DNA from 3 places in the Mycobacterium sp. UM_Kg27 genome. Region 1 is predicted to be linked to each of the others. Evidence: predicted binding sites of a transcription regulator. Region 1 holds the regulator's gene; each other region holds the start of a gene.

Region 1 (10,823 bases):
GCGACGGTGCTGGCGCCCAGGAACCGACCTTCATCGGCACCCGCCGGTATGTGCGCCGCCAGCGCTCCTGGTTCCGCCGCGACCATCGCACCCATTGGCTCGACGCCGCCGGCGGTGGCCTGCTCGACGCGGCGCTGGCCGCGGTGCGGCACGTATCCTGAGCACATGCTTTTCGCCAAGGGCCACGGCACCCAGAACGACTTCGTGTTGCTGCCGGACCTGGACGCGGCACTGGAGTTGACCCCGGCCGCGGTGGCCGCGCTGTGCGACCGCCGTCGCGGCCTGGGCGCCGACGGTCTGTTGCGGGTGACCACCGCCGGTGCGGCGGCGGGCGCCGGGGTGCTCGACCAGCTGCCCGAGGGAGTCGCGCCCGGCGACTGGTTCATGGACTACCGCAACGCCGATGGCTCGGTGGCTGAGATGTGCGGCAACGGAGTCCGGGTGTTCGCGCACTATCTGCGCGCCGCCGGCCTGGAATCGGCCGACGAGTTCGTCGTCGGTTCCTTGGCCGGCCCGCGACCGGTGGTCGTGCACCACGCCGACGACGTGCACGCCGAGGTGACCGTCGACATGGGCAAGCCGAACCTGCTCGGGAGCTCCGGACCGGCCTTCGAGGCACTGGTCGGGGGGCAGCGCTTCGCGGGCCTGGGCGTCGACGTCGGCAACCCGCACCTGGCCTGCGTGGATCCGGGATTGTCCGTGGCCGATCTGGCCGCCCTTGATGTCGGTGCGCCGGTGGTGTTCGACACCGCCCAGTTCCCCAATGGGGTGAACGTGGAGATCCTGACCGCTCCGCGCCAGGGTGCGGTGGCGATGCGGGTGCATGAGCGCGGTGTCGGCGAGACCCGCTCGTGCGGCACCGGCACGGTGGCCGCCGTGGTGGCGGCCCTGGCGTACAGCGGAGTCTCGACCGGCACGCTGCGGGTCGACATCCCCGGCGGACAAGTCAGCGTCACCGTCACCGAGGCGGGCAGCTACTTGCGCGGGCCGTCGGAGCTGGTGGCCCGGGGCGACATCGCGCCGCGGTGGTGGGCGGCGCAGTGAGCTATCCCGACTCGAGGCCCCAGCCCAGCACCGGTGAGCTGAACCTCGACGACCGCGCGGCACTGCGCCGTGTCGCCGGGCTGTCCACCGAACTCGCCGACATCTCCGAGGTCGAATACCGGCAACTGCGCCTGGAACGGGTGGTGTTGGTCGGTGTGTGGACCGAAGGCACCGCCGCCGAGGCCGACGCCAGCATGGTGGAGCTGGCCGCGCTGGCCGAAACCGCCGGCTCGGAAGTGCTCGAAGGCCTGATCCAGCGTCGCGAACGGCCCGACCCGGCCACCTATATCGGTTCCGGCAAGGCGCAAGAGTTGCGCGAGATGGTGCTGGCCACCGGCGCCGACACCGTCATCTGCGATGGGGAGCTGTCCCCGGCCCAGTTGAATGCGCTGGAAAAGGCGGTCAAGGTCAAGGTGATCGACCGCACCGCGCTGATCCTCGACATCTTCGCCCAGCACGCCACCAGCGCCGAAGGCAAGGCGCAGGTGGCGCTCGCGCAGATGCAGTACATGCTGCCGCGCCTGCGCGGCTGGGGTGAGTCGATGTCACGTCAGGCCGGTGGGCGGGCCGGCGGCGCCGGCGGTGGGGTGGGCACCCGCGGTCCCGGTGAGACCAAGATCGAAACCGACCGGCGGCGTATCCGGGAACGGATGTCCAAGCTGCGGCGCGAGATCAAGGCTATGAAGCAGGTGCGCGACACCCAGCGCAGCCGCCGCCGGCACAGTGACGTCCCTTCGGTGGCCATCGTCGGCTACACCAACGCCGGCAAATCCAGCCTGCTCAACGCACTGACCGGTGCCGGAGTGCTCGTTCAGGATGCGCTGTTCGCCACCCTGGAACCGACTACGCGCCGTGGGCAATTCGACGATGACCGTCCTTTTGTGTTGACCGACACAGTCGGGTTCGTTCGGCACCTGCCCACGCAGTTGGTGGAGGCGTTCCGTTCCACCCTGGAAGAAGTCGCCGATGCCGACTTGCTGGTGCATGTGGTCGACGGCTCTGATCCGGCGCCACTGGCGCAGATCGCCGCGGTCCGTGAGGTGATCTCCGACGTCATCGCCGAGCACGATTCCGGACCGACTGGCCAGCGTGCTCCGGAACTGTTGGTGGTCAACAAGATTGACGCCGCCGGAGATCTGGCGTTGGCGCAGCTGCGACGGGCCTTGCCCGACGCGGTGTTCGTCTCGGCGCACACCGGAGACGGCATTGACGCGCTGCGCCAACGGATGGCGCAGTTGGTGGCCCCGGTCGACACCGCAGTGGATGTCGTCATCCCTTACGGTCGTGGCGATTTGGTGGCCAGGGTGCATGAACAAGGCCGGGTGCAGCTGGCAGAGCACGGTGAGGGCGGTACCCGAATCCGTGCGCGGGTTCCCGCGGCACTGGCAGCGAGTCTGCGGGAATTCGCCGCCTTTTAGGTATTGCCGCACCGGTGCTATAGGCTGGTGCTCACGCGTCGTGGAACGCTTACTCACCGCCGTCCGGCCCCTGATGCCGATTTCAGCTGGCGTGTGAAGCTCTTCTCGCGGCGATCGCTATTGCCAACAGGCAATCTCGCCAACTCTGTGTTGCAGACAGATCGGTCCGCCTTGACGGCCGCTGTGGCACAGCCGATGCCGGAAAGGCATGTCATGACCACCAATTCATTCGCCGAACTCGGCGTGCCCGCTGAACTTGTCAGTGTGCTCGCCAATCGCGGTATTGCTGCTCCCTTCCCGATTCAGGTGGCGACCCTGCCGGACAGTCTGGCCGGCCGTGATGTGCTGGGTCGCGGCAAGACCGGCAGCGGCAAGACGCTGGCCTTCTCCCTGCCGCTGGTAGCTCGGCTGGTTGGCGAGAAGCGTCGCCCCGCCCGGCCGACCGGCCTGGTGCTGGCACCCACGCGGGAACTGGCCACCCAGATCGCCGCGACGCTGGAACCGTTGGCGGCCGCCAGTGGGCTGAAGGTGACCACCATCTTCGGTGGCGTCTCGCAGAACCGCCAGGTGTCCGCGCTCAACGCAGGCGCCGACATCGTGGTGGCCTGCCCCGGCCGGCTCGAAGACCTGATGAAGCAGCGGCTGATCACGCTGGACGCGGTACGCATCAGCGTGCTGGACGAAGCCGACCACATGGCCGACCTCGGCTTCCTGCCCGGAGTCACCCGCATTCTGGCCGCGACCTCCGAAACCGGTCAGCGACTGCTGTTCTCGGCCACGCTGGACAACGGGGTCGACAAGCTGGTTCGGCGTTTTCTGCGGAACCCGGTGTCGCACTCCGTCGATGAACTCGACGCGCCCCCTCCGGCGATGACCCATCATGTGTTCCACGTGGCCGGGCTGCAGGACAAGAAGGATCTGGTGCAGCTGTTGGCGTCCGGCACCGGGCGGCGAATCCTGTTCTTGCGGACCAAGCATCAGGCCCGGAAACTGGCCCGCCAGCTCACCGAGTCCGGTGTGCCGTCGGTCGACCTGCACGGCAACTTGTCTCAACCGGCCCGCGAGCGCAATCTTGCGGCGTTCGCCGAGGGGGACGTGCGGGTTCTGGTGGCCACCGACATCGCCGCCCGCGGGGTGCACGTCGATGAGGTCGAATTGGTGGTTCACGTGGACCCGCCCGCCGAGCACAAGGCGTACCTGCACCGTTCCGGGCGTACGGCACGCGCCGGCAGCGCCGGCGATGTCGTCACCGTCGTCCTGCCCGAGCAGCGGCGCGAGACTCAGGTGCTGTTGCGCCGCGCGGGCATCAGCGTCGCCCCGCAACAGGTGGCAGCAGATTCCGCCTCGGTGCGCGACTTGGTGGGGGAGGTGGCGCCGTTGCGGGTGCCCGCCCCGGTGGCCCCGAAGGCCGCTCCGCCGGGCCGCGCCAAGAGTGCGCCGGGCCAGACCTCGCCGGGCCAGACCTCACCGGGCGGGTCCGGCCGTCCGCGACGCCGTCGTGGCGGCAGCGGTGCTGCACAGCCGGCATCTCAGGCCGGTGGCCGGCGCCGGCCGCGGGGCGGTGCCGGCCAGCGGCGGCACGATGGGGTGGCGCGCTAGCGCTGACACCCACCACTGCGTCGCCCAACCATCCGGTTGGTCTATTCTCGTCGGAAAGATCAGTCGACCGGAGGTCAGGCAATGAGTGCCGCAGTCAAGTACCAGCGAACCCTGTTCGAGCCCGAACACGAGCTGTTCCGGGAGTCGTTCCGCGCCTTCCTGGATCGGCACGCCGCGCCCAACCAGGAGGAGTGGGAGAAGGCCAAGATCGTCGACCGCTCCGTGTGGCTCGAGGCCGGCAAACAGGGCTTCCTGGGCATGGCGGTGCCCGAGGAGTACGGCGGCGGCGGCAACCCGGACTTCCGCTACAACACGATCATCACCGAGGAAGTCACCGCGGGCCGCTACAGCGGGCTGGGTTTTAGCCTGCACAACGACGTTTGCGCGCCGTACCTGTTGGAACTGTGCAACGAGGAGCAGAAGCAGCGCTGGCTGCCGAAGTTCTGCACCGGTGAGCTGATCACCGCGATCGCCATGACCGAGCCGGGCACCGGTAGTGACCTGCAGGGCATCAAGACCCGCGCGGTCAAGCAGGGTGACCACTACGTGCTCAACGGCTCCAAGACGTTCATCACCAACGGCATTCACTCCGACCTGGTGATCGTCGTCGCCCAGACCGACCCCGACAAGGGTGCGCAGGGCTTCAGCCTGCTGGTCGTGGAGCGGGGGATGGAGGGCTTCGAGCGTGGCCGCCACCTGGACAAGATTGGTCTGGACGCCCAGGACACCGCGGAGCTGTCCTTCACCGACGTGCATGTCCCGGTGGAGAACCTGCTCGGCGAGGAGGGCAAGGGCTTCATCTACCTGATGCAGAACCTGCCGCAGGAGCGCATTTCGATCGCGATCATGGCCGCCGGGGCGATGGAGGCGGTGCTGGAGCAGACCATCCAGTACACCAAGGAGCGCAAGGCCTTCGGCAAGCCGATCGGCAGTTTCCAGAACAGCCGGTTCCTGCTGGCCGAGCTGGCCACCGAGGCCACCGTGGTGCGGATGATGGTCGACGAGTTCGTGCGGCTCCACCTGGACAAGAAGTTGACCGTCGAGCAGGCCGCGATGGCCAAGTGGTATTCCACCGAGAAGCAGGTGCACCTGATCGACCGCTGCCTGCAGCTGCACGGTGGATACGGCTACATGCGCGAATACCCGGTCGCGCGGGCCTATCTGGATGCCCGCGTTCAGACCATTTACGGCGGCACGACCGAGATCATGAAAGAGATCATCGGCCGCAGCCTCGGCGTCTAGCCGAGGCAATCGGGAACGATTTGGCGCCCCAACAGGGGCGCTACCTGCATGTTTGGTAGCGCCCCTCGTTCCGTTCGGGTCAGCGGCTTTTGCATCATTTCAGCATCGGCTGGGTATCTGTTTCCGCAATATCGATGACTTGGCTTCGAAACTCGGGCCGATTGCGGGAAAGTCTATGCCGGAAACATTTGCGTCGATAATGTCGATAATGATGCCTGGGAGGGCTGGTGACTAGTCGGAAAGATCGGTTCGGCAAGACGGCGGTGCGCATGGCGCTCGGCCTGGCGGCGACGGTCACCGTGCTCTTGTCGGTGCAAACCGCTGCGGCGACGCCCGACAGCGATGCCCGCGACGCCATCACGGCGGCGTGGCAGGCGGCCGGCGGGGACGGATCCCCGCTGGGGGCGCCCAACGGCGACGTACACCCGGCCGGTGTCGGATTCGCCCAGGACTTCGCCGGGGGCACCATCTTCTTCACCCCGGAGACCGGCGCGAAGGCGCTGTACGGGGCGATCCTGGACAAATACGAGGCACTGGGCGGTGCGGCCGACAATGGACTCGGCTTCCCCAGCAGCGATGAGGTGCCCGGGCTTGTTCCCGACAGCCGGGTGGCCATCCTTTCCGGGCCCGACAACCCGGTGATCTTCTGGACACCCGAACATGGCGCCCACGTGGTGCGCGGGCCGATCAATGCCGGCTGGGACAAGCTGGGCAGCTCCACCGGTGCGCTCGGCGTCCCGGTCGAGGACGAGAGCTACGACGGAGCTGTCGTCACCCAGAAGTTCAGCGCCGGGACGCTGTCCTTCGACAGCGCGACCAGGACGTTTACCACGGTGCCGCCGGAGCTGGCAGCGCAGCTGGCAGATGTGCAGGCCCAGGTCGACGCGACCGCGGCCATCGATCAGGTCTGGCGCAGCGCCGGCGGACCCGCCGGCGCACTGGGGCCAAAGCAGGGCGATCAGTACGCGATAGGCGAGAACGGCGGGGTGGGTCAGGACTTTGCCCACGGCAAGGTCTATTTCAGTCCGCTCACCGGAGCCAATGCGGTTGAAGGCGACGTGCTGGCCAAGTACGAGTCGCTGGGCGGTCCTGCCGGCAGCGATCTCGGCTTCCCGATCACCGGCACGGCTGACGGAGCGCTGGCGGGCAGCAAGTTCAATTCTTTTGCCGCCGACGACGAGCCGGTGATCTTCTTCAGCCCCGACAACGGCGCCTTCGTGGTACGCGGGGCGATCAAGTCGGCGTGGGACAAGCTCGACGGAGCTTCCGGAAAGCTGGGCGCCCCCGTGGGCGACCAGAGCGTCGAAGGTGACGTGGTGTCGCAGAAGTTCACCGGCGGCTCGATCGCGTGGAACCAGGCGAACAACACCTACAGCACCGAACCGGCCGAGCTCGCGCAATCGTTGTCGGGCTTGCAAATTCCCGGTACGAATCTGCCCGACGGCAGCAAGTCGACATCGACTGGCGCCGCCAAGGAGACGCACTGGAACTGGATGTGGGTGCTGATCCCGGTGGTGGTGCTGGCAGTGCTGGGGGCGCTCGCCGGCGTGGCGATGTGGTGGCAGCGGCGTCGGCCGGCCGCTGTACTGCCGGGCTCGCCGGTGGCAGTGCCGGCCCCGGTCGCCGACGACTACGACGACGATGACGAGCAGTGGGCCCACCACGACCGACGTGATGACCACCGTGATGAGCACCGCGACGACCACCGCGAGCACGAGGGCACCGTCCGGCTGCCGAGTCGCTACGGAGCCTCCGCATCGCCGTATCCCTCCGAGCCTGAACTGCCCGTCTCCTCGATCCCGGATGCGCCGTGGCTGCACTACGGCGAGCACGAGAGCGAGGCGGAGGTCGACGACGATGACGACACCGACACCGCCCCCACCCGGGTGGTGACCGAAGAAGATTTCGGCACCGGTCGGCACGCCGTGGGTCACGGCGGTGCCGGGTCGGACCCACGCGGGTTCGGCGCTGTCCCAGAGCCCCGCAGGTTCGGCGGCGGCGCGGACACCCGCACCTTCGGCGGTGGCGGCGAAGCGCGCACGGTCGGTATCGACGAAACCGTGCATCCGGTGATGCACCTTCCGCTGGACGACCCGTACCAGCAGCCGAACGGCTACCCGATCAAGGCGAACATCGGCTCGGGGCTCTACTACACCCCGCAGAACGCGCTGTATGACGACACCCTGGCCGAGATCTGGTTCGCCACCGAGGATGCGGCCCGACTTAACGGCTTCACCAGGGCCGGCTGATCATCGCAGCGGCAGCGGTAGGTCGCGTTCGCGCTGCGGCCGAGGCCCGAAGAGGCGCCGCTGCGCCGCGGTGATCGCGATGTCGTTGATGCTGGACTCGCGGCGACTCATTCGGCCGTCGGCGGCGAACTCCCACAGCTCGTTGCCGTAGCTGCGCCACCATTGGCCGTCCGCGTCGCGGCATTCGTACTGATAACGCACCGCGATTCGGTTGCCCTGGTAGCACCAGAGCTCTTTGCGCAGTGCGTAGTCGCGTTCGGCGGCCCATTTGCGCCGCAGGAATGCCTCGATCTCCGCACGCCCGGCGAGAAATTCGTCGCGGTTCCGCCACACCGAGTCCTCGGTGTAGGCCAGCGCCACACGTGCGGGATCCCGGGTGTTCCAGGAGTCCTCGGCGGCCTGCACCTTGAGGCGTGCCGACTCCTCATCGAACGGTGGGCGCGCGAACACGATCAGATCTTGCGGATGACGGTCACGACCTTGCCCAGCACCACCGCGTCGTTGCCGGGAATGGGATCGAAAATGGGGTTGTGCGGCATCAGCCAGACCTGACCGCCGGTGCGTTTGAACGTCTTGACGGTGGCCTCGCCATCGATCATGGCGGCCACGATGTCGCCGTTGTCAGCGACATTCTGCTGGCGCACCACAACCCAGTCGCCGTCGCAGATCGCGGCGTCCACCATCGATTCGCCGACCACCTTGAGCAAGAACAGTTCGCCTTCGCCGACCAACTCGCGGGGGAGCGGGAAGACATCCTCGACGGCCTCCTCGGCCAAGATCGGCCCGCCGGCCGCGATCCGGCCCAGAACCGGGACGAAGGTGGGCTCGGGCAGCGCATCCGAACCGGCGAACTCGGTGCGCTGGGCGGCCTCGGCGGCGCCGGCCACGTCGTCCTGGCCACGGACGTCGACAGCGCGGGGACGGTTGGGGTCCCGGCGCAGGTAGCCCTTGCGCTCGAGCGTGCGCAACTGGTGCGCAACCGAAGAGGTCGAGGTCAGCCCGACGGCGTCGCCGATCTCGCGGATGCTCGGCGGGTAACCCCGTTCGTTCACCGAGGCGCGGATGACATTCAGGATCGTTCGCTGCCGGGCGGTCAGCGCTGAGTCCGGGCCCGCCAGGTTGCTGCTGCTGTCACTCATGGGCGCAAATCTAGTCGCATAACTGCGTTTAATCAAACATGTGTTCGAGGTGTGTCGCGCGGACGTTCGAAACTGCCGGGGACTTGTCGGACCCTTTCGCTAATGTTTTCGACAACGAATCGATCACATGTTCGGACATCGAACGTACGATCGATTATTATTCGAACAGTCGAGCGAACAGGGTCGCCGACGCCGAGTGAGGGAGAACCGCACATGATGCTCATCGACACGATCGCTCCGACGTTTGAGCCGACCCGCAGCACCGAGCGACCCCAGGTGCAGCGCGGTCCCCGGACCTCGGGTCGCGCCTACCCCATCCGCACCCAGCCGGCACGGCTGGTTCGGCAGCGGCCGGGCGGTGCGCCGCTGCGCCACCGCGGTTCCGGGGTGCTGATGTCACGTGCCCCGCACCGGCCGCAGCCCGTCAAGGCCATCACCCCGGTGACCACCGTCGTGCTGGCTTTGATCGCCGCCGGGATCACCGTGTGGCTCGGGCTGATCGCCCAGTTCGGCGCGGCAGCGGCGGGCACTACCTCCGCGGTGCCCGACCAGCTCGGCGTGGTGAGCGTCCAGAGTGGGGAGAGCTTGGCGCACCTGGCGGCCCGCGTAGCACCGGACGCGCCGGCCGGAGAGGTCATCGAGCGCATCCGCGAGCTCAACAGCCTGGAGTCGGTGGCTCTGGACGCCGGCCAGACACTGATCGCTCCACTGGGCTGAGGGTAGTCGTGTCGGTTCGGTCGCCGATTGCGGCCACTGCGCAGCCCCGGCGGCAACCCGCGCAGGTACGCTCGCAGTTGTCCCAATGGCCCACGGTGCCCCAGCTTTCTGAGGGCGCGGGTTCCCGGCACGGCGAAGGAGCGGCAATGCACTGCCCGTTTTGTCGCCATCCGGACTCCCGGGTGGTGGATTCCCGCGAAGCCGATGAAGGCCAGGCCATTCGGCGTCGTCGGTCCTGTCCGGAATGCGGCCGCCGTTTCTCGACGGTGGAAACCGCAGTGCTGGCCGTGGTCAAACGCAGTGGGGTCACTGAGCCCTTCAGCCGGGAGAAGGTCATGCGCGGGGTGCGCCGGGCCTGCCAGGGCCGCCAGGTTGACGACGACGCGCTGAACCTGCTGGCTCAGCAGGTGGAAGATGCTGTGCGAGCGGCCGGTTCGCCGGAGATTCCCAGTCACGAGGTGGGGTTGGCGATTCTGGGTCCACTGCGCGAACTCGACGAAGTGGCCTATCTGCGATTCGCCTCGGTTTACCGGTCCTTCTCCTCGGCCGCCGACTTCGAACGAGAGATCGAGGCCCTGCGCGAACACCGCGAGATGCCCAGTACCAGTTGAGCCGCGCGGGCGACCAAGCGCACTACGCTGGCGACATGGCACCCGAGTTGCACCCAAACCTTGTGGAGCTCGCCCCGCTGTTGGGCACCTGGTCAGGCCGGGGATCCGGGGTGTATCCCACGATCGCGGCATTCGACTACCTCGAAGAGGTGGTGTTCTCACACGTCGGCAAGCCGTTCCTGGTTTACGGCCAGAAGACCAAGTCGCCCGCCGAGGGTCTGCCTCTGCATGCCGAGACCGGCTACCTGCGGGTGCCGCAACCCGGTCAGATCGAGTGGGTGCTGGCGCACCCCAGCGGTATCACCGAGATCGAGGTAGGCAGCTACACGGTCACCCCCAACGGTGTGGACCTGCAGATGTCCGCACCCACGATCGGGCTGGCGCCGACGGCCAAAGAGGTGACCGTCCTGAGCCGCCACTATCGCCTCGACGGCGATGAGTTGTCCTACACCCTGGATATGGGAGCAGTCGGCCAGCCCGCCCAGAACCACCTCACCGCCACGCTTCGTCGAACCACTGGCCCGACATAGCTCCATCCGGGACGATCAGTCGTCGCCGTCGAGGTTCTTCTTCGCCTCCTGCGCCAGGAAGCGCTCGAACTCGGCGCCGAGCTCGTCGGCGCTGGGCAGCTCCTCGTCGCGGGAAAGCAGCGAGCGATTTTCCTGGGCTGTGATGAAGGCGTCGTACTGGCGTTCCAGGGCCGACACCACTTGGGCCACTTCGGCGTTCGCTTCGACCTGCTGGTCGATCTTGGTCCGGATCTCGGCGGCGGAGTCGCGGAGGTCGCTCAGCGGCAGCTCCAGC
Region 2 (8,220 bases), on a different contig from region 1:
GGGCTGGCGGGAGCGCTACCCCGACGTCACGGTACGCCGCGTGGTGGTCGATGACCGGCCGGCCGACCAACTCGTCGAGCAATCGCAGGAGGCTCAGCTACTGGTGGTGGGCAGCCACGGCCGCGGCGGCTTCACCGGCATGCTGCTGGGTTCGGTCAGCCAGGCAGTGGTGCAGTCGGCGCACGCGCCGGTCGCCGTGGTCCGACCGACCTGACGACGGCGTCAGCCGACCGATACCGGCTCGGACGACGACCGCAGCGTGGCGACCTGCTGCGCCGCCGGCGTCGGCCGCAACGGCACCCGCTGCGGCCACCAGAACCAGCGACCCAGCAGCGCGGCGATCGACGGTGTCATGAAGGAGCGGATCACCAGGGTGTCGATGAGCAGGCCCAGGCCGATGGTGGAGCCCACCTGACCGATCACCTTCAGGTCGGAGACGATCATCGACATCATCGTGAACGCGAACACCAGGCCCGCTGAGGTGACCACGGAGCCACTGCCACCCATGGCGCGGATGATGCCGGTCTTCAGCCCACCGTGCAGCTCTTCCTTCATTCGGGAGACCAGCAGCAGGTTGTAGTCCGAGCCGACCGCCAGCAGGATGATCACCGACATCGCCAGCACCATCCAGTGCAGGTGCAGGCCGATGATGTGCTGCCAGATCAGCACCGAGAGCCCGAACGAGGTGCCCAGTGAGAGCAGCACCGTCCCGACGATCACGGCCGAGGCCACCACCGCGCGGGTGATCAGCAGCATGATGATGAAGATCAGGCACAGTGAGGCGATGCCGGCGATGATCAGGTCATAGTGCGAGCCATCTTTCATGTCCTTGAACATGGCTGCGGTGCCGCCGAGATAGACCTTCGAGCCCTCCAGCGGGGTGCCCTTGAGCGCTTCGTGCACGGCGTGCTTGATCGGCGTGACGTGTGAGATGCCTTCTTCGGACATCGGGTCGCCCTCGTGGGAGATGATGAACCGCACCGAGTGTCCGTCGGGGGACAGGAACATCTTCATGCCGCGCTTGAAGTCGGGGTTGTCGAATGCCTCGGGCGGTAGATAGAACGAGTCGTCGTTCTTGGACTCGTCGAACGCCTTGCCCATGGCGTTCTGGCCTTCCATCATCTTCTCCATCTGAAGCTGCAGGCCCTCCATGGTGGACTGCATCTTCAGCTGGGTGGTCCGCATGTTTTCCATCGTCTCGATCATCGGCGGCATGATCTCGAGCATCCGGGGCATCAGCCGGTCGAGGTTGTCGATGTCGGGCAGCACCTTTTCGAAATCCTCGGTCATCTGGTCGAGGCCGTCCATCACGTCGAAGATCGACCGGATCGACCAGCAGATCGGGATGTCGAAGCAGTGCGGCTCCCAGTAGAAGTAGCTGCGCATCGGGCGCCACATGTCGTCGAAGTCCGCGATCGAGTCGCGCATCTTCTGGATGTCGTCGAGCATGTGGTGCATCTTGAGGTCCATGCTGTGCGTGGTCTCCGACATCGCGCGGGTGACCTCGAGCATCTGCTTCATGCTGTCGATCGAGACCTGCATGTCCTCGCCCATCTTGAGCATGTTCTTCATGCTGTCGAGCTGGTACTTCATGTTCAGTTGCTGGGTGGTGCCCTGCATGCTGATCGCGAACGGGATCGTGGTGTGTTCGATCGGCGTGCCCAGTGGGCGGGTGATGGTCTGCACCCGCCCGACGCCGGGGACCTCGAACACCCGCTTGGCGATCCGGTTGATCACCAGGAAGTCGGCCGGATTGCGCAGGTCGTGGTCGGTCTCGATCATCAGCAGTTCCGGGCTCATCCGGGCCTGGGAGAAGTGCCGGTCGGCGGCGGCGTAGCCGATGTTGGCCGGCACGTAGTCCGGCAGGTACTCCCGGTCGTTGTAGTTGGTCTGGTACCCAGGCAGCGTGAGCAGCCCGACCAGGCAGACCGCGGTGGTGGCCACCAGCACCGGCCCCGGCCAGCGCACGATCAGCGTGCCGATGCGCCGCCAGGTGCGGATCCGCATCGCACGCTTGGGCTCCAGCATGCCGAAGCGGCTGGCCACCGTGACCACCGCGGAACCGAAGGTGAGAGCGGCCACCACAATGACCAACATGCCGATCGCCAGCGGGACGCCCAGCGACTGGAAATAGGGCAGTCGGGTGAAGTGCAGGCAGAAGGTCGCCCCGGCGATGGTCAGCCCGGAACCCAGGATCACGTGCGCGGTGCCGTGATACATGGTGTGGAAGGCCGATTCCTTGTCCTCGCCGAGTGATCGGGCCTCCTGGTAGCGGCCGAGCAGGAAGATCGCATAGTCCGTCGAGGCGGCGATAGCCAGTGTCACCAGCAGATTCACCGCGAACGTCGACAGGCCGATGATGTTGTAGTAGGCCAGCACGGCCACCACGCCGCGGGCAGCGCTCAGCGAGAAGACCACCATGCCCAGCACCAACAGCACGGTGCCGACGGACCGGTAGATACTCAGCAGCATCGTGATGATCACCACGAACGTCAGCGCGGTGATGAGTTTCAGGCTTTTGTCGCCGGCGATGTGCTGATCGGCGTTGAGGGCGGCCCCGCCGGTGACGTAGGCGTGTACGCCCTCGGGGGCCGGGGTGTCGGCGATGATCTGCTGGACGGCCTCGACCGACTCGTTGGCCAGGGTCTCGCCCATGTTGCCGGCCAGATACACCTGAACATAGGCGGCCTTGCCGTCCGGGCTCTGGGATCCGGCTGCGGTCAGCGGGTCGCTCCAGAAGTCCTGGACGTGCTCGATATGGGTGGGGTCGGCCTCCATCTTGGCGACCAACTGGTCGTAGTACTTGTGCGCGTCGTCGCCCAGGGGCTGGTCGCCTTCGATCACGACCATGCCCGAGCTGTCCGACTTGAACTCGTCGAACACCTTTCCGATGCGCATCATCGCGATCATCGACGGAGCGTCGCGGGGGGCCATCGACACCGCGCGCATCTTTCCGACTTCATCGAGCTGCGGCACGATGACGTTCACCAGGACCGTGAGCGCCACCCAGGCCAGGATGATGGGCACAGCGAGCCGCCGGATCCAGGCCGGGATACCGGTGCGCTTGGGTGGTTGCGCGGCAGGCAGCGTGTCGGTGGGGGTGTCGTGGCTGGTGTGGTTGCTCATGCGGATTTCACAATGCAGAAGGTCTGGGCGCTGACGGGGCTGCTGGAGATGCGTTCGTCTTTGACTTCGCCGTCGATGGTGACCCGACAGCCGATGGTGGTGCCGTCACCTTGGGCGACGATGTTGGGGCTCACCGCCGGGTTGGTGGTCGACAGGGTCAGCGACCACGGCAGGCCGGCGCCGTCGACCCGCTGTGGCGTGGCATCGAGGTCCAGGTAGTTGATGTCGGCGTAGGTGCCGTCGGGGCTGAAGATGTCGTAGACCACGACTTTGGGGTGGAACGGCTTGGTGTCCTCGAACGGGGTGGACCCTGAGCCGCTGTCGTCGGCTCCGAAGAAACCGCGGACTCGCTGCACCGTGAACCCCCCTACCACGAGAACGGCGATGATGAGTAGGGGCAACCACGCACGTCTGACAGCGCCGAACATGAAAGCAGTGGCCTTTCGCATCGTGCCGGAATCTGACACAGATTAGTGCATCAAACTTCTTTTTCGCACCCACCCAGGGTTTTATCGCACATATGTTCGATACATTGGAGGGTATGGGCTGGGGTAACGGGCCGCCGAGCTGGGCGGAAATGGAGCGGGTGCTCGATGGTAAGCCTCGTCACACCGGTATTCCTGCCGGTATGTCTGCTGAGCACGGCCCGCCGGCCCCGCAGGTCGAGCCGCTCCGGCCAGCCGGGCGGGTAGTGCCCTACGCCGAGTTGCACGCACACTCGGCGTACAGCTTTCTGGACGGGGCCAGCAGCCCACAGGAGCTGGTTGCCGAGGCTGCCCGGCTGGGCCTGCGGGCGATCGCGCTGACCGATCACGACGGTCTGTACGGAGTGGTGCGCTTCGCCGAGGCGGCCGCCGAGTTGGATATGGCCACGGTGTTCGGCGCCGAGTTGTCGCTGGGGAGGGTGGCGCGCACTGATGACCCGGACCCACCAGGTCCGCACCTACTGGTGCTGGCCCGCGGCCCGGAGGGTTATCGGCGGTTGTCGCGGCAGATCGCCGCCGCGCACCTGGCCGGCGAGAAGGGCAAGCCGCGTTTCGATCTGGATGCGCTGACCGAGGCGGCGGGCGGGCACTGGCACATCCTGACCGGCTGCCGTAAGGGCCACGTTCGCCAGGCGCTGGCCACCGGGGGCCCGGATGCGGCCGCCGCCGCGCTGGCCGACCTGGTGGACCGGTTCGGGGCCGCGCGGGTCAGCGTGGAGCTGACCCGGCACTCCGATCCGTGCGACGACGAACGCAATGCGGCGCTGGCCGGCCTGGCGCCCCGGTTCGGGGTGGGGCTGGTAGCCACCACCGGCGCGCATTTCGCCCGGCCGGACCGGGGGCGGCTGGCAATGGCGCTGGGCGCGGTGCGGGCCCGACAGTCACTGGACGCCGCCGCCGGCCGGCTGGCTCCGCTGGGCGGCTCGCATCTGCGCTCCGGCGCAGAGATGGCCCGATTGTTCGCGGCACATCCGACGGCGGTGCCGGGGGCGGCCGAACTCGGTGAGCGGTGCGCTTTTCCGTTGACGCTGATCGCCCCCCGGCTGCCGCCGTTTGCCGTTCCAGACGGTCACACCGAGGACAGTTGGCTGCGGCAGCTCACCCTGGCCGGCGCGGTCGGGCGCTACGGCCCGCCCGAGCGCATGCCGGATGCCTACGCCCAGATCGAACGCGAGCTGGAAGTCATTGCTCAACTGGGTTTTTCCGGATATTTCCTGGTGGTGCACGACATCACCCAGTTCTGTCGGCGCAGCGACATCTTGTGTCAGGGCAGGGGATCGGCTGCCAACTCCGCGGTCTGCTACGCCCTCGGGATCACCGCGGTGGACCCGGTGGCCAACGGGCTGCTGTTCGAACGCTTTCTGTCGCCGGCTCGCGATGGCCCACCCGACATCGATATCGACATCGAATCGGATGAGCGGGAAAAGGTGATCCAGTACGTCTACGACAAATACGGCCGAGACCACGCCGCCCAGGTGGCCAACGTCATCACCTACCGGGGTCGCAGCGCCGTGCGGGACATGGCCCGCGCGCTGGGCTATTCGCCGGGGCAACAGGACGCCTGGAGCAAGCAGCTGAGCCGATGGGGCCGGCCTGGCCGGGAGGACTCCGATCTGCACGGCATCCCCGAACAGGTGATCGAGCTGGCCGACCAGGTTGCCGACCTGCCGCGGCATCTGGGCATCCACTCCGGAGGCATGGTGATCTGTGACCGCCCGATCGCCGACGTATGCCCGGTGGAATGGGCCCGGATGCCTGGACGAAGCGTGCTGCAGTGGGACAAGGACGACTGCGCGGCAATAGGTTTGGTGAAGTTCGACCTGCTGGGGCTGGGAATGCTGTCGGCATTGCACTACGCGATCGATCTGGTGGCGCAGCATTGCGGCGTCGAAGTGGATTTGGCTGCGATCGATCTGTCCGAGCCGGCGGTGTACGAGATGCTGGCCCGCGCCGACACGGTCGGAGTGTTCCAGGTGGAGTCGCGCGCGCAGATGGCCACCCTGCCGCGGCTGCGCCCCCGGGTGTTCTACGACCTGGTGGTGGAGGTGGCGCTGATCCGCCCCGGGCCGATCCAGGGCGGATCGGTGCATCCCTACATCCGCCGCCGCAACGGTATCGATCCGGTGACCTATGAGCATCCGTGCATGGCGAGGGCCCTGGAGAAAACCTTGGGAATCCCGCTGTTTCAAGAACAGCTGATGACGCTGGCGGTGGACTGCGCCGGATTCACCGCGGGCGAAGCCGACCAGTTGCGACGCGCGATGGGCTCCAAACGATCACCGGAGCGGATGCGCCGATTGCGTGACCGGTTCTACAGCGGCATGGCGGAGTGTCACGGCATCACCGGCGAAGTGGCGGACCGGATCTACGAGAAGCTGGAAGCCTTTGCCAACTACGGATTTCCGGAGAGTCACGCGATGAGTTTCGCGTCGCTGGTGTTCTACTCGGCCTGGTTCAAGCTGCACTACCCGGCGGCGTTCTGCGCCGCGCTGCTCCGCGCCCAACCGATGGGCTTCTATTCGCCGCAGTCACTGGTCGCCGACGCCCGCCGGCACGGGGTTGTGGTGCACCGACCGGACGTCAACGCCAGCCTGGCGCACGCCACACTGGCCGAAGCCGGCACGCAGGTCCGGCTGGGGCTGGGCGCTGTCCGTGGCATCGGTACCGACCTCGCTGAGCGGTTGGTGGCCGACCGTGAGGCCTACGGACCATTTGCTTCGATGCTGGATCTGACTGCGCGGGTACAGCTTTCAGTTCCCCAGACTGAGGCGTTGGCAACCGCCGGCGCATTCGCCGGTTTCGGGGTGTCACGCCGGGAGGCGCTGTGGACGGCCGGGGCTGCGGCGGGGCAGCGGCCGGACCGGCTGCCGGGGGTGGGGGTTGCGACGCATACTCCGGTGTTGCCCGGGATGAGTGAGATCGAGTTGTCGGCGGCCGATGTATGGGCTACCGGGGTGTCCTGCGACAGCTTCCCGACCCAGTTCCTGCGTGCCGATCTCGATGCGCTCGGGGTGATTCCGGCGGTGCGGCTGACCGCGGTTCCCGACGGCACCCGGGTGCTGGTGGCCGGGGCGGTCACCCACCGGCAGCGGCCGTCCACTGCCCGCGGGGTGACGTTCGTCAACATCGAAGACGAGACCGGGATGGTCAATGTGCTGTGTACGCCCGGGGTGTGGACGCGGCATCGCCGGCTGGCGCAGACGGCGACAGCGTTGCTGATCCGCGGGCGGGTGCAGAACGCCAGTGGGGCCATCACCGTGCTGGCCGATCGGTTGGGCGCCCTTGAGCTGGCGGTGAGTTCGCGCTCCCGCGATTTTCGGTAGTACCCCGGCGGTCAGCGGGGCTCGGCGCAGGAGAGCCGAAGCTGGACCGCCGAAGCAAGCCCGACGGTAACCTCCATCCATGACCCTCAACTTGACCGCCGACGAAGTCCTGACCACCACGCGATCGGTCCGCAAACGCCTCGATCTTGACAAGGCCGTTCCCCGCGAGGTGCTGATGGAGTGCCTTGAGATCGCCCTGCAGGCACCCACCGGATCCAACGCTCAGGGCTGGCAGTGGATGTTCGTCACCGACCCGGTCAAAAAGCAGGCGCTCGCCGACATCTACCGCACGAACGCCATGCCGTACCTGAACCGGATGAAGCCTGACTACGGCGAGGGCGACGTGCGCAGTGAGCGGATGGAGTTCATCAGCGGCTCAGCCAGGTATCTGGCCGAGAACCTGCAGGACGTGCCGGTGCTGATGATCCCGTGCCTGGAAGGCAAGCCCGAGACCGGGTCGCTGGGGTTCGGCGCATCGTTCTGGGCGTCGTTGTTCCCGGCTGCGTGGAGCTACTGCCTGGCGTTGCGCAACCGCGGACTTGGTTCCTGCTGGACGACCCTGCACCTGCTCGGGGACGGCGAGCAGCAGGCCGCCGAGGTGCTCGGCATCCCGTACGAGAACTACAGCCAGGGCGGGCTGTTCCCCATCGCCTACACCTTGGGCACCGACTTCAAGCCGGCCAAGCGACTGCCGGCCGAGCAGGTGGCGCACTTCGACACTTGGTGATCGCAAGCGCGGCGGAGCCGGGCGCAGCGGGTCACACCCCGTCGGCGAACCCGTGCTGGCGCCACGCCTCGTAGACCGCGACGGCGGCGGCGTTCGACAGGTTCAGTGAGCGCCGCCCGGCCAGCATCGGGATACGCACCCGCTCGGTGATGTGCGGGTCGGCCAGCGTCGCCTCGTCCAGGCCGGTGGGTTCGGGACCGAACATCAGCACGTCACCGGGCTCATAGCTCACATCGGTGTAGGGGGTGTGGGCGCCGGCGGTGAAGGCGAACACCCGGGCGCCATTCGATACACCCAGCGCCTCCCACGCCGCCGGCAGTGACGAGTGCACGCGCACCCAGGCCAGGTCGTGATAGTCCAAGCCGGCCCGCCGCAGCTTTGGTTCGGACAGGTCGAAACCCATGGGTTCCACCAGATGAAGCTCCGCGCCGGTCGCCGCCACCATCCGAATCGCGTTGCCGGTGTTGGGCGGGATGCGGGGTGAATAGAACATCACTTTGAACACAACAGCATCCTTGTATGACGGCACGCCGTGAAGCGACCGGCCTCCGGTCGCCGC
Region 3 (10,823 bases), on a different contig from region 1:
CCGAGGTGGCTGCCGTCGAGCGTCAGTCGCGACACCGCGAATTCCTCGGCGGGTGTCCGGTAGACCAGCTCGAGTCCCTCGGTATGGGTGGCCGGTCGCAGCGCCTCCTCCGTGGTGGGGGTGAAATCCAGCACCCGCAGCAGCTCGGGGACGTCGACGTGTTTGGGGGTCAGTCCGCCACGCAGCACGTTGTCGGAGTTGGCCATCACCTCCAGACCCACGCCATGCAGGTAGGTGTGCAGGTTTCCGGCCGAGACGAAGATGGCCTCTCCCGGCGCCAGGCTGATCCGGTTGAGCAGCAGCGAAGCCAGGACACCGGCATCCCCGGGATACCGCTCCCCCAGTTCGAGCACCGTCTTGGCCTCGGCAGAGAACTCGCCGGCCTCAGAACTGAGGTACTGGATGGCCCCTTCCAGCACCGCGGGCACCAACACGTCCAGATCAGGTTGGGGCGCGGTGATCCACGTGGTGAACAGCGCCCGCAGTCCGTCGGCGTCGGACTGCACATCGGACTGACCGTTGCCCGTCTGGCCGCCGAGCAGGTCGATGAACGGGTCCAGGTCGGATACGGCCAGCGCCCTCAGCAGCTCGATGGTGCGCGCCACCGGCCGGAATCCTGCCAGCGCCTCGAACGGCTGCAGCGCCACCAGAAGTTCGGGTTTGTGACTGGTGTCGCGGTAGTTGCGGATCGGCGAAGACACCGGGACCCCGAGCCGCTCCTCACGCTCGTAGCCCTCGATCGCCTGCATGGCACTGGGGTGGGCCTGCAGCGACAGCGGCTCGTCGGCGGCCAGCACCTTGACCAGAAACGGCAGCCGGTCACCGAAGCGCGCCTGAGCCACCGGGCCCAGCTGGCCCTCCGGGTCGTGAGTCAGAACGTTGAGCAACGACACCTCGCCGGTGTCGGTCTCCAGGCAGGCCGGGTCCCCCGGGTGTGCCCCCAGCCAAAGCTCGGCTTCGGGATGCGCCGCCGGAACGGGCCGACCGGTGAACTCGGCGATAGCAGTCCTCGAGCCCCAGGCGTAGGTCCGTATCGCACCGCGTAGCTGTTCCACTGTTCCCGTCAACCCCGCAAAAGTCTCACGTAGGCGGCGGCCATCTCCAACCGCACGGCCAGCACCGCAAGCTGCTGTTCGGCCCGGCCCGGACCGCTCGGCGACAGCTCCCCCGCCGGCACAGTCGGGCTCGCGGCTTCCGCCGAGGCACCCGGTGCCACCGGCACATCCCCGGCTGCGATCAGATCGACGTCGTGCAGGCCGTTGATTCGGGCCGCCACCACGGTGCGTTCGGCGGCCAGCGTCAGGGCCAGTACTCGCAGCCGTCCGGCGGCCGGTCCGTCGATCTGCTCGTCGTGAAAGATGTCGGAGACGTCGCGGCCACCGGCGGCCTGCGCCCGCAGCACGCTCACCGCGTCGGCCAGCCCGGCCGCCGCTACCGTGATCCGACCGATCCGCAGCATCGCCGCGCTGCCGTGCCGAGCCAGCGCCAGGGTCGCCGCGCAGTCGCCGGCCAACGCGACCTCGCGGCCCACGATGCGGTCCGCCAGCATCTTCGCCGGGTTGGTGAACAGCTCACGCGCGGCACTGTTGCGCAGCGCCTCGGCGTCGAGCTCGTCGGCCAGCACGGCCAAGTCGGTCGGTGCGGCCGCACCCTCCAGGGCATCCATGATGGCCAGCCCGGCGGCCAGGTAGCGCGGCAGACCGAACTCCGCCGAGACGGCGATCCGCGGTTCCAGCACGGCGGCCCGGCCGGCGGTGGCGTCGCGCAGCGGCCCTTCGTAGGGCGCGACCACCACGACTCGCGCGCCGCGACGTACCCCGGCCGCGGCCGCGGCGACCAGCGCGGGATCGCCCGGATCGTCGCCGGCAACGATCAGGACGTCCAGCGATCCGATCCAGGACGGGGCCTCGGCGGCCAGCACCAGCGGTGCCCGCGCCGACTCGCCGCGGGTAGCGGCCAGCAGGCTCCCTGCCGTGGCCGCGGTGCCGCGGGTGGACAGCCAGATGATCGTCCGCGGCGGGTAGTCACGGCTCTCGCTGCGCACGGCATCCAGGGCACCCTCATCGACCGTCGCGGCGGTAGCGCGCACCTGTGCGCCGGCCATCGATGCGGCCCACAGTGCGCCGTCACGGTCAGCCGCCAGCAGAGCCTCGGTGTCATCGAGGTCGACGGTGGAGAAGGAGCCGGAGAACGCGGTCACGGACGCGACTTCTCCGCAGCGGTGATCTGTTCGGAGACTTGGGCCACCACCGCGTCCACCGCGGCGGCGTCGGGCGCCTCGACGTTGAGCCGCAGCAGCGGCTCGGTGTTGGAGCTGCGCAGGTTGAACCAGCTGCCCGAACCCAGCTCGACGGTCACGCCGTCGAGGTGGTCCACCGACGACACCTGGTCACCGAACGACCCGACCACCGCGTCCACGCAGTCCTGCGCATCGGAGACGGTGAAGTTGATCTCGCCGGACGCCGCGTAGCGCTGGTAGTCGGCGGTCAGCTCCGACAACGGCCGCTGCTGTTCGCCGAGCGCGGCCAGTACGTGCAGGGCCGCCAGCATGCCCGAGTCGGCGCCCCAGAATTCCCGGAAGTAGTAGTGCGCCGAGTGCTCCCCGCCGAAGATGGCCCCGGTCTCGGCCATCAGCGCCTTGATGTAGGAGTGTCCGACCCGCGACCGCAGCGGGGTGCCGCCGCGCTCGCTGACCAGTTCGGGCACGGCATGCGAGGTGATCAGGTTGTGGATCACCGTCGCACCGGGCTCGCGGGCCAATTCACGGGCCGCGACCAGGCCGGTCACCGCCGACGGCGACACCGGCTCGCCGCGCTCGTCGACCACGAAGCACCGGTCGGCGTCGCCGTCGAAGGCCAGTCCGATGTCGGCGCCGCTCTCGCGCACGAACGTCTGCAGATCAACGAGGTTGGCCGGATCCAGCGGGTTGGCCTCGTGGTTGGGAAAGTTGCCGTCCAACTCGAAGTACAGCGGCAGCAGTGTGATACCCCCGACCGAGCCGAACACCGCCGGGGCGGTGTGGCCGGCCATCCCGTTGCCGGCGTCGACGGCCACACGCAGCGGCCGCAGGCCGGAGATGTCGACCAGCGAGTGCAGGAATGCCGCATAGTCGGCGAGCACGTCACGGTCGGTGATGCTGCCGCGCGATTCTTGGCCGTCGCCAGCCGAATCGACGCCGGCGATCAGCTCATCGCGGATCCGGCCCAGGCCGCTGTCAGCGCCCACCGGCTTGGCACCGGCCCGGCAGAGCTTGATGCCGTTGTAGGCCGCCGGGTTGTGGCTGGCGGTGAACATCGCACCCGGGCAGTCCAGCGCCCCGGAGGCGAAATAGAGCTGGTCGGTCGACGCCAGCCCGATCCGGACCACATCCAGGCCGCGGGCGATCACGCCTTCGGCGAACGCCGCAGACAGCAGTGGCGAACTGTCCCGCATGTCGTGGCCGATCACCACCTGGCGGGCGCCTTCCTCGGCCATCAGCCGGGCAAACGAGGACCCGACCTCAGTGACGAGGGATTCATCGATCTCCGAACCGACCAGGCCGCGTACGTCGTACGCCTTGATCACACGGTGGACAGCCGCAGCGGGCCGAGACATGGACAGGGCTCCTGACGCAGTGGACTCTTGACGCTCAAGCCTAGCCCGGAACCCGCGATCAGTCCGAAGGGTCTGGCAACACACGCAGGTGGCCACGGCGCCGGCCATTGGTCTTGCCCGGCGCACCGGGCGGTGCCAGCACACCACCACCAGGTCCGGCGGTGGGCGCTCCGCGGGTCGGGGAGTCGATCGGATTGGCCTGGGGGTACCACCCGTTTGCCGGGGCCGCCCGCCCGGATTCGCGCTCGCGAACCGCCTCGGCAAGCGCGATCAGATCATCCTCTTCAGGCGATACCCACGGGCCGGGGTGGCGGACCAGTTCCCAACCGCGCGGGGCGGTGATCCGGCCTGCGTGACTGAAGCACAAGTCCCAGGAATGCGGTTCAGCGGCAGTCGCCAGCGGGCCGACCACGGCGGTGGAGTCCGAGTAGACGAACGTCAGCGTCGCCACCGCATAGTGCGGACACCCTGGCCGGCAGCAACGGCGGGGAACGTTCACGCCCGTGAGGCTATCGTGGCCGCGCGCCCCCGCGGCGCCGGACACGCGCAAGGCGCCGGCACCCTATGCACAACCGTTACCATCTTCTGCGTGATCGCCACGCGTCGCCGCTGGCGCGGCCGCGAAACCCGCGGGCCGCTGTTGCCGCCCACCGTTCCAGGCTGGCGCACCCGCGCCGAACGGTTCGACATGGCGGTGCTGGAGGCCTACGAGCCCATCGAGCAACGGTGGAAGCAACGGCTGACGGCGCTCGATGTCGCGGTCGATGAGATCCCGCGGATCGCCGCCAAGGACCCCGACAGTGTGCAGTGGCCCCCAGAAGTGGTCGCGGACGGGCCAATTCCGCTGGCCCGTTTGATTCCCGCCGGGGTGGATGTGCGGGGAAATCCGACACGCGCCCGAATCTTGCTGTTCCGCAAGCCGATCGAGCAACGCGCAAACGACAGCACAGAGCTCGGTGATTTATTGCACGAGATCTTGGTGGCCCAAGTCGCCACCTATTTGGATGTCGAGCCCACCGTCATCGACCCGACGATCGACGACTAGGACCGATCGGTCACACGCGTCGCAGAGCGGGAATCAGATGATGCCGCGCTTGAGGCGGCGGCGCTCACGCTCGGAAAGCCCGCCCCAGATACCGAAACGCTCGTCGTGCGCCAAGGCGTACTCCAGGCACTCGCTGCGAACCGAGCATCGCTGGCAGATCTTCTTGGCCTCGCGAGTCGAACCGCCCTTCTCCGGAAAGAACGCCTCGGGGTCGGTCTGCGAGCACAGGGCGCGGTCCTGCCACTGCTCATTGGTGGCCGTCGCGGGGTCGAACGGGTCGAACTCGTCGTAGTCCTCCGGCTCGGGAACCAGACTCAGATGTGGTCGACTGGGCATCGCCTCCAGCCCGCTCGGCCCAGCCATTTCAGCCATTTCGGCACCGGCGTGCGATGCTCCTCCCATCACGCCCCAAAGGTGCTCATAGGACATGCTCCGCCTCCTCACCTATAGCGCGATCCTGATATGTCGGCCGAATCCAAGATTTGGACCATCTCGATTCGAACATGTGATCGAATCTCGGTCTGCGGCACCGAAATCGGCTGGCCAACCGGGAAATGACACTAGTGTGATTAGACACGGGTTGATCAGCCCGGTCAAGCTGATTGGCCAAATTCCTTACCATCTCGTGATCGATTTCCAACGTGTCCGAGACCGGCGAGTCCCTGTCATCTACCCCACACCCGCGTCTCGGCGTGTCTTACCGTGCCCCCGATGCAGCGACGACGGCGGTCCGCCACACCGGCGGCAGCGGCGCCAAAGGTACTGTCGTGCGCTGTGAAGGTCACCGTTCTCGTCGGAGGGGTCGGCGGCGCCCGATTCCTGCTCGGCGTCCAGAAACTACTGGGTCTGGGCCAATTCGCCGAATCCCCGGCTGACAACGGGGCCGAGGCGCACGAGCTGACCGCGATCGTCAACGTCGGCGACGATGCCTGGATGCACGGTGTGCGCATCTGCCCCGATCTGGACACCTGCATGTACACCCTGGGCGGCGGCGTGGATGCCGAACGCGGCTGGGGGCATCGCGACGAAACCTGGCATGCCATGGAGGAGTTGGGCCGCTACGGAATGCAGCCCGACTGGTTCGGTCTCGGCGACCGCGACCTGGCCACCCACCTGGTCCGCACCCAGTCGCTGCGCGCCGGTTACCCGCTGACCGAGGTGACTTCGGCGCTGTGCGAGCGCTGGCAGCCCGGCGCGCGACTGCTGCCGGTCACCAACGACAGTTGCGAAACCCACGTCGTCATCACCGATCCGGCCGACAACACCCAGCGCGCGATCCACTTCCAGGAGTGGTGGGTGCGCTACCGTGCCCAAGTTCCCACCCACGGGTTCGGCTTCGTGGGCGCAGAGAAGGCCACCGCCACAACCGAAGTCGTCGACGCCATCGCCGGCGCCGACATCGTGCTGCTGGCCCCCTCGAATCCGGTGGTCAGCATCGGCGCCATCCTGGCCGTTCCGGGTGTCCGCGCGGCCCTGCGCTCCACGGCGGCACCGGTCGTCGGCTACTCCCCGATCATCGCCGGAAAGCCGTTGCGCGGTATGGCCGATGTCTGCCTGAGCGTGATCGGCTTGGACTCCACCTCCCGAGCCGTCGGCGAGCACTACGGCGCCCGCAGCGGCACCGGGATCTTGGACTACTGGCTGGTGCACGAGGGCGAGTCCCCCGACACACCCGACATCGCCGGCGTCACCGTTCGCGCCGCCCCGCTGTTGATGACCGATCCGGCGGCCACGGCCCAAATGGTCCGCACCGGACTGGAGCTAGCGGGGGTGTCACCATAAAGGGGCAGGGCGAGCACGGCAGCGCCGCCAAGGTCGAGATCCTGCCGGTGACCGGATTGGGCGAGTTCCGGCCCGGCGACGATCTCGCTTCCATGCTGGCCCAGGCCGCACCGTGGCTGGCCGACGGCGACATCGTGGTCGTCACCAGCAAGGTGGTGTCCAAGTGCGAGGGCCGCATCGTGCCGGCGCCGCACGACGCCGAGGCGCGTGATGCGCTGCGCCGCCAACTGGTCGAGGCCGAGGCGGTACGCGTACTGGCCCGCAAGGGCCGCACCTGGATCACCGAGAACCGCCTGGGACTGGTGCAGGCGGCCGCCGGTGTGGACGGCTCCAACGTCGGCTCCGACGAACTCGCGCTGTTGCCGGTCGATCCCGACGGCAGCGCCGCCGCGTTGCGCGCCGGACTGGCCGAGCGTCTGGGCGTCAACGTGGCGGTGCTGATCACCGACACCATGGGCCGGGCCTGGCGCAACGGCCAGATCGACGTCGCGATCGGCGCGTCGGGCTTGTCGGTGCTCAACGGCTACGCCGGGTCAGTCGACCGACACGGCAACGAATTGGTGGTCACGGAAGTCGCCGTCGCTGACGAACTCGCCGCGGCTGCCGACCTGGTGAAGGGCAAGCTCACCGATATTCCGGTGGCGGTGGTGCGTGGCGTCAGCAGCCCCGACAACGGTTCCACCGCAGCAGCACTGGTGCGTTCCGGCTCCGAGGACCTGTTCTGGCTCGGGACCGCCGAGGCCATCGAGGCGGGACGCGGGCAGGCTCAGCTGCTGCGCCGCTCCGTGCGCAGGTTCGCCGGGGAACCCGTTCCGGCGCAACTGATCACTGATGCCATGGCCGAGGCCCTGACCGCCCCGGCACCGCATCACACCCGCCCGGTCCGGTTCGTGTGGCTGCAGACTCCGAGCGTGCGCACTCGGCTGCTCGATGCCATGGCACAGCAGTGGCGATCCGACTTGGCCGGCGACGGCAGATCGCCTGAGTCCATTGACGCCCGGGTCTCGCGTGGCCAGATCCTTTATGACGCACCCGAAGTCGTCATCCCGATGATGGTGCCCGACGGCGCCCACCACTATCCGGACGCCGCCCGCACCGCCGCCGAGCACACCATGTTCACGGTCGCCGTCGGTGCTGCCGTCCAAGGCCTGTTGGTGGCGCTGGCGGTCCGTGGCGTAGGCAGCTGCTGGATCGGTTCGACCATCTTCACCCCCGAGTTGGTCCGCACCGAACTGGATCTGCCGCCCGACTGGGAACCCCTGGGCGCCATCGCGATCGGCTACCCCACCGAGCCGCCCGAACCCCGCGAACCGGCCGACATCGGCGACCTGCTGGTGCGGCGATGAGTCTGCACGAGTCCGCTGTAGCGGCACTGAGTGGTTGGACCGCACCAGATTCCGCGCAAGATTCGCTCCGGCATGCGGTGCTGGCGTTTCTGGCGGCCCGCCCCGACGCGTGCCGGCGCGAATGCGTTCCCGGCCACATCACCGCTTCCACCCTGGTGCTCGACCACACCGGTGAGCACGCGTTACTCACGCTGCACCCGCGGGTGGGCCGCTGGCTGCAGCTCGGAGGTCATTGCGAGGACACCGACGCCGACATCCGCGCAGCCGCGCTGCGCGAGGCCACCGAGGAATCCGGCATCACCGGCCTGCGACTGGATCCGGCGCTGGCGGCCGTGCACGTGCATCCGGTGACCTGCTCACTGGGTGTGCCGACCCGGCACCTGGACCTGCAATTCGTGGCGCACGCGCCCACGAACGCACAGATCGGGATCAGCGACGAGTCGCTTGCGCTGCGCTGGTGGCCGGTCGACGGCCTACCGCCGGACGCCGACGACGCCCTGGCGCATCTGGTGGCGCGGGCCGTCGGATAGGCCCCCGGGCTCACTGGGAGTCGTTTACCCGCGTCCAGGGTTGGCAGTTCTGTGACTCGAAGGCCTTGACCGTGACGGGAATGCTCGCGTACATCGGGCCGATTGACGTGTTCGTCTGGACCACATGGTCCTTGGCGGCGTCGGGTGTGCTGTAGGTGAACCAGGAACACATCGATTCCTGGGTCGGCACGTTGTTGATCCACACGCCGAAAGCCGAACCCGACCCACCGGTGTGATAGAGGCCCGGTGCGATGTCGGTTCCGACCTGAAAGACCCCGTTACCGGGAATCGGGTCCAGCGGGTCTGCAGCGGCCGGCGCCGCCATGGCGACTGCGGCCAGGCACCCGACGAAGGCTCTGGTGAACATGGTTATGACTATCCACCGTTGACTCGGCGTCCATGGCGAAAAGCGCGAGATGGGTGCGCCTTTGGCGCAGAGTCAGCGCGAAACCGGCTTAGACGTCGCTGGAGTAGCGAATCCCGCAGTCCGGGATCGACACCCCGGGCCACACCCGGGCCCCACGCAGCAATTCGCAGCGCGCCCCGATGTCGGCGCCGTCGCCGATCACCCCGTCGCGGATCAACGCCCGCGGCCCGATGCGAGCGCCGAAGCCGATGATCGATCGTTCGATCACGCACCCGGCCTCGACTTTCACCCCGTCGAAGATCACCGCGCCATCGAGGCGGGCGCCCGGGCCGATCTCAGCACCCCGGCCCACGACGGTCCCGCCGATCAGCACCGCACCGGGCGCCACCGAGGCACCGTCGTGCACCAGTGCCTCACCGCGCTTGCCACCCAGCGCCGGTGACGGCGCGATGCCCCGCACCAGGTCCGCCGAACCGCGTACGAAATCCTCCGGTGTGCCCATGTCGCGCCAATAGCTGGTGTCGACGTAGCCGCAGACCAACACGGCGTCGGCCAGCAGCGCGGGAAACACCTCGCGCTCCACCGAAACCGGGCGGCCGCGCGGGATGCGGTCGATGACGCCGCGGGAGAGCACGTAGCAACCGGCGTTGATCTGGTCGGTCGGCGGGTCTTCGGTCTTCTCCAGGAATGCGGTGACCCGCCCGTCGTCGGTGGGCACGCAACCGAAGGCCCGCGGGTCGCCGACACGCACCAGGTGCAGGGTGGCCTCGGCGCCCTGCTCCCGGTGGTAGGCGTGCAGTTCGGTCAGATCAGCCCCGGACAGCACATCACCGTTGAACACCATCGCGGTGTCATGGCGCAGCTTGGGCGCGACGTTGGCGATACCGCCGCCGGTGCCCAGCGGCTCATCCTCGGTCACGTAGTCGATCTGCAGGCCCAGCGCCGAGCCGTCGCCGAATTCCTCGGCGAACACCTCTGGCTTATACGACGTGCTGAGGATGACGTGCTCGATGCCGGCGGCAGCGATCCGCGACAGCAGGTGCGTCAGGAAGGGCAGACCCGCGGTCGGCAGCATCGGCTTGGGGGCCGACAGCGTCAGTGGCCGCAGCCGGGTGCCCTTGCCGCCGACGAGGACCACCGCATCGAGTTGGCTCAGTGTCACGGGTGTCCCTTCGTCAATTTGCGGCGGGCGTTGCGCACCGCCAGGTGTGAGCGCACCGCCAGCGCGCCGCGCATGCTCCAGCGCAACGGGGCCCGCCACCAGCCGGTGTGCCGGTCGGCGAGGTAGGTGTAGGTGCTGCGATGGTGCGCGGCCAGGTTGCGTGCGGGGTCCTTGCCGGTGGCGTGACCCTTCTGGTGCAACACCTCGGCCGTGGGCACGTAGACGTTGAGCCAACCGGCCTTGGCCAGCCGGTCGCCCAGGTCGACGTCCTCCATATAGAGGAAGTAGCGCTCGTCGAAGCCGCCGACCGCGTCGAACGCGGCCCGGCGCACCAGCAGGCAGGCGCCCGAGAGCCACCCGACCGGCCGTTCGCTGGGCTCCAGCCGTTCCTGCCGATAGGCGCGGGTCCACGGATTGTTGGGCCACACCGGACCGACCACCGCGTGCATGCCGCCGCGGATCAGGCTGGGCAGGTGGCGCGCCGAGGGATACACCGAACCGTCCGGCTCCCGGATCAACGGCCCCAGCGTCGCCGCCTGCGGCCACCGGGCCGCCGCATCCAGCAGGGCCTCGATGCTGCCCGGACCCCACTGCACATCGGGGTTGGCCACGATCAGAAATTCGCTGCGCTCGCCGCCCTCGGCGTCCAGCAGAGCCACCCCGGCGTTGACCGCTCCGCCGTAGCCCAGGTTGGCCCCGGTATGCAGCAACTGCACGTTGGGATAGCGCTGCTCGGCCTCCTCCGGCGAGCCGTCGGTGGATCCGTTGTCGGCCATCACCACCCGCACCGGACGGTCGGTCGCCAGCGCCAGCGACGCCAGGAATCGGTCCAGATGCCATCCCGGCGAATAGGTCACCGTCACCACCGGTAGGGCCTCACTCACGGCCTAGAGGTTATCTGGCCACGGCGGCGGACAGTGCATCGCTCCACCGGCGCAGCGGTGCCAGGCCGGCCCGCGCCGACTCGTCGCCCGACAACGCGGAGTAGGCGGGACGG

The links. Region 1 encodes LexA, which represses DNA repair genes until DNA is damaged. Its sites were predicted from a motif close to CGAACANNTGTTCG; they were not measured.
Region 2: a site for LexA is predicted at 3,640-3,653, ahead of LI94_RS18715 (error-prone DNA polymerase). Genes of this name have one in related genera too.
Region 3: a site for LexA is predicted at 5,138-5,151, ahead of cofD (2-phospho-L-lactate transferase). Genes of this name have one in related genera too.

The regions. Positions count from the first base shown of each region.
Region 1 covers NZ_JRMM01000111.1:321-11,143, forward strand. Annotated here, with positions in the region: partial or broken gene LI94_RS16050 (tRNA (adenosine(37)-N6)-dimethylallyltransferase MiaA) at 1-161, shown strand, start outside; gene dapF (diaminopimelate epimerase) at 166-1,044, shown strand; gene hflX (GTPase HflX) at 1,041-2,462, shown strand; gene LI94_RS16065 (DEAD/DEAH box helicase) at 2,676-4,061, shown strand; gene LI94_RS16070 (acyl-CoA dehydrogenase family protein) at 4,143-5,303, shown strand; gene LI94_RS16075 (hypothetical protein) at 5,531-7,552, shown strand; gene LI94_RS16080 (nuclear transport factor 2 family protein) at 7,553-8,002, opposite strand; gene lexA (transcriptional repressor LexA) at 8,005-8,691, opposite strand; gene LI94_RS16090 (LysM peptidoglycan-binding domain-containing protein) at 8,905-9,408, shown strand; gene nrdR (transcriptional regulator NrdR) at 9,555-10,019, shown strand; gene LI94_RS16100 (peroxynitrite isomerase) at 10,055-10,549, shown strand; gene LI94_RS16105 (PAC2 family protein) at 10,565-10,823, opposite strand, start outside.
Region 2 covers NZ_JRMM01000158.1:181-8,400, forward strand. Annotated here, with positions in the region: partial or broken gene LI94_RS18700 (universal stress protein) at 1-214, shown strand, start outside; gene LI94_RS18705 (MMPL family transporter) at 223-3,126, opposite strand; gene LI94_RS18710 (MmpS family protein) at 3,123-3,554, opposite strand; gene LI94_RS18715 (error-prone DNA polymerase) at 3,668-6,934, shown strand; gene LI94_RS18720 (nitroreductase family protein) at 7,014-7,661, shown strand; gene LI94_RS18725 (tRNA (cytidine(34)-2'-O)-methyltransferase) at 7,693-8,166, opposite strand.
Region 3 covers NZ_JRMM01000023.1:4,423-15,245, forward strand. Annotated here, with positions in the region: gene manA (mannose-6-phosphate isomerase, class I) at 1-1,055, opposite strand, end outside; gene LI94_RS06030 (hypothetical protein) at 1,064-2,200, opposite strand; gene LI94_RS06035 (phosphomannomutase/phosphoglucomutase) at 2,197-3,594, opposite strand; gene LI94_RS06040 (DUF3499 domain-containing protein) at 3,653-4,093, opposite strand; gene LI94_RS06045 (metallopeptidase family protein) at 4,187-4,639, shown strand; gene LI94_RS06050 (WhiB family transcriptional regulator) at 4,673-5,011, opposite strand; gene cofD (2-phospho-L-lactate transferase) at 5,414-6,421, shown strand; gene LI94_RS06060 (coenzyme F420-0:L-glutamate ligase) at 6,418-7,767, shown strand; gene LI94_RS06065 (NUDIX domain-containing protein) at 7,764-8,297, shown strand; gene LI94_RS06070 (hypothetical protein) at 8,308-8,664, opposite strand; gene LI94_RS06075 (NDP-sugar synthase) at 8,753-9,826, opposite strand; gene LI94_RS06080 (glycosyltransferase family 2 protein) at 9,823-10,692, opposite strand; gene rfbD (dTDP-4-dehydrorhamnose reductase) at 10,721-10,823, opposite strand, start outside.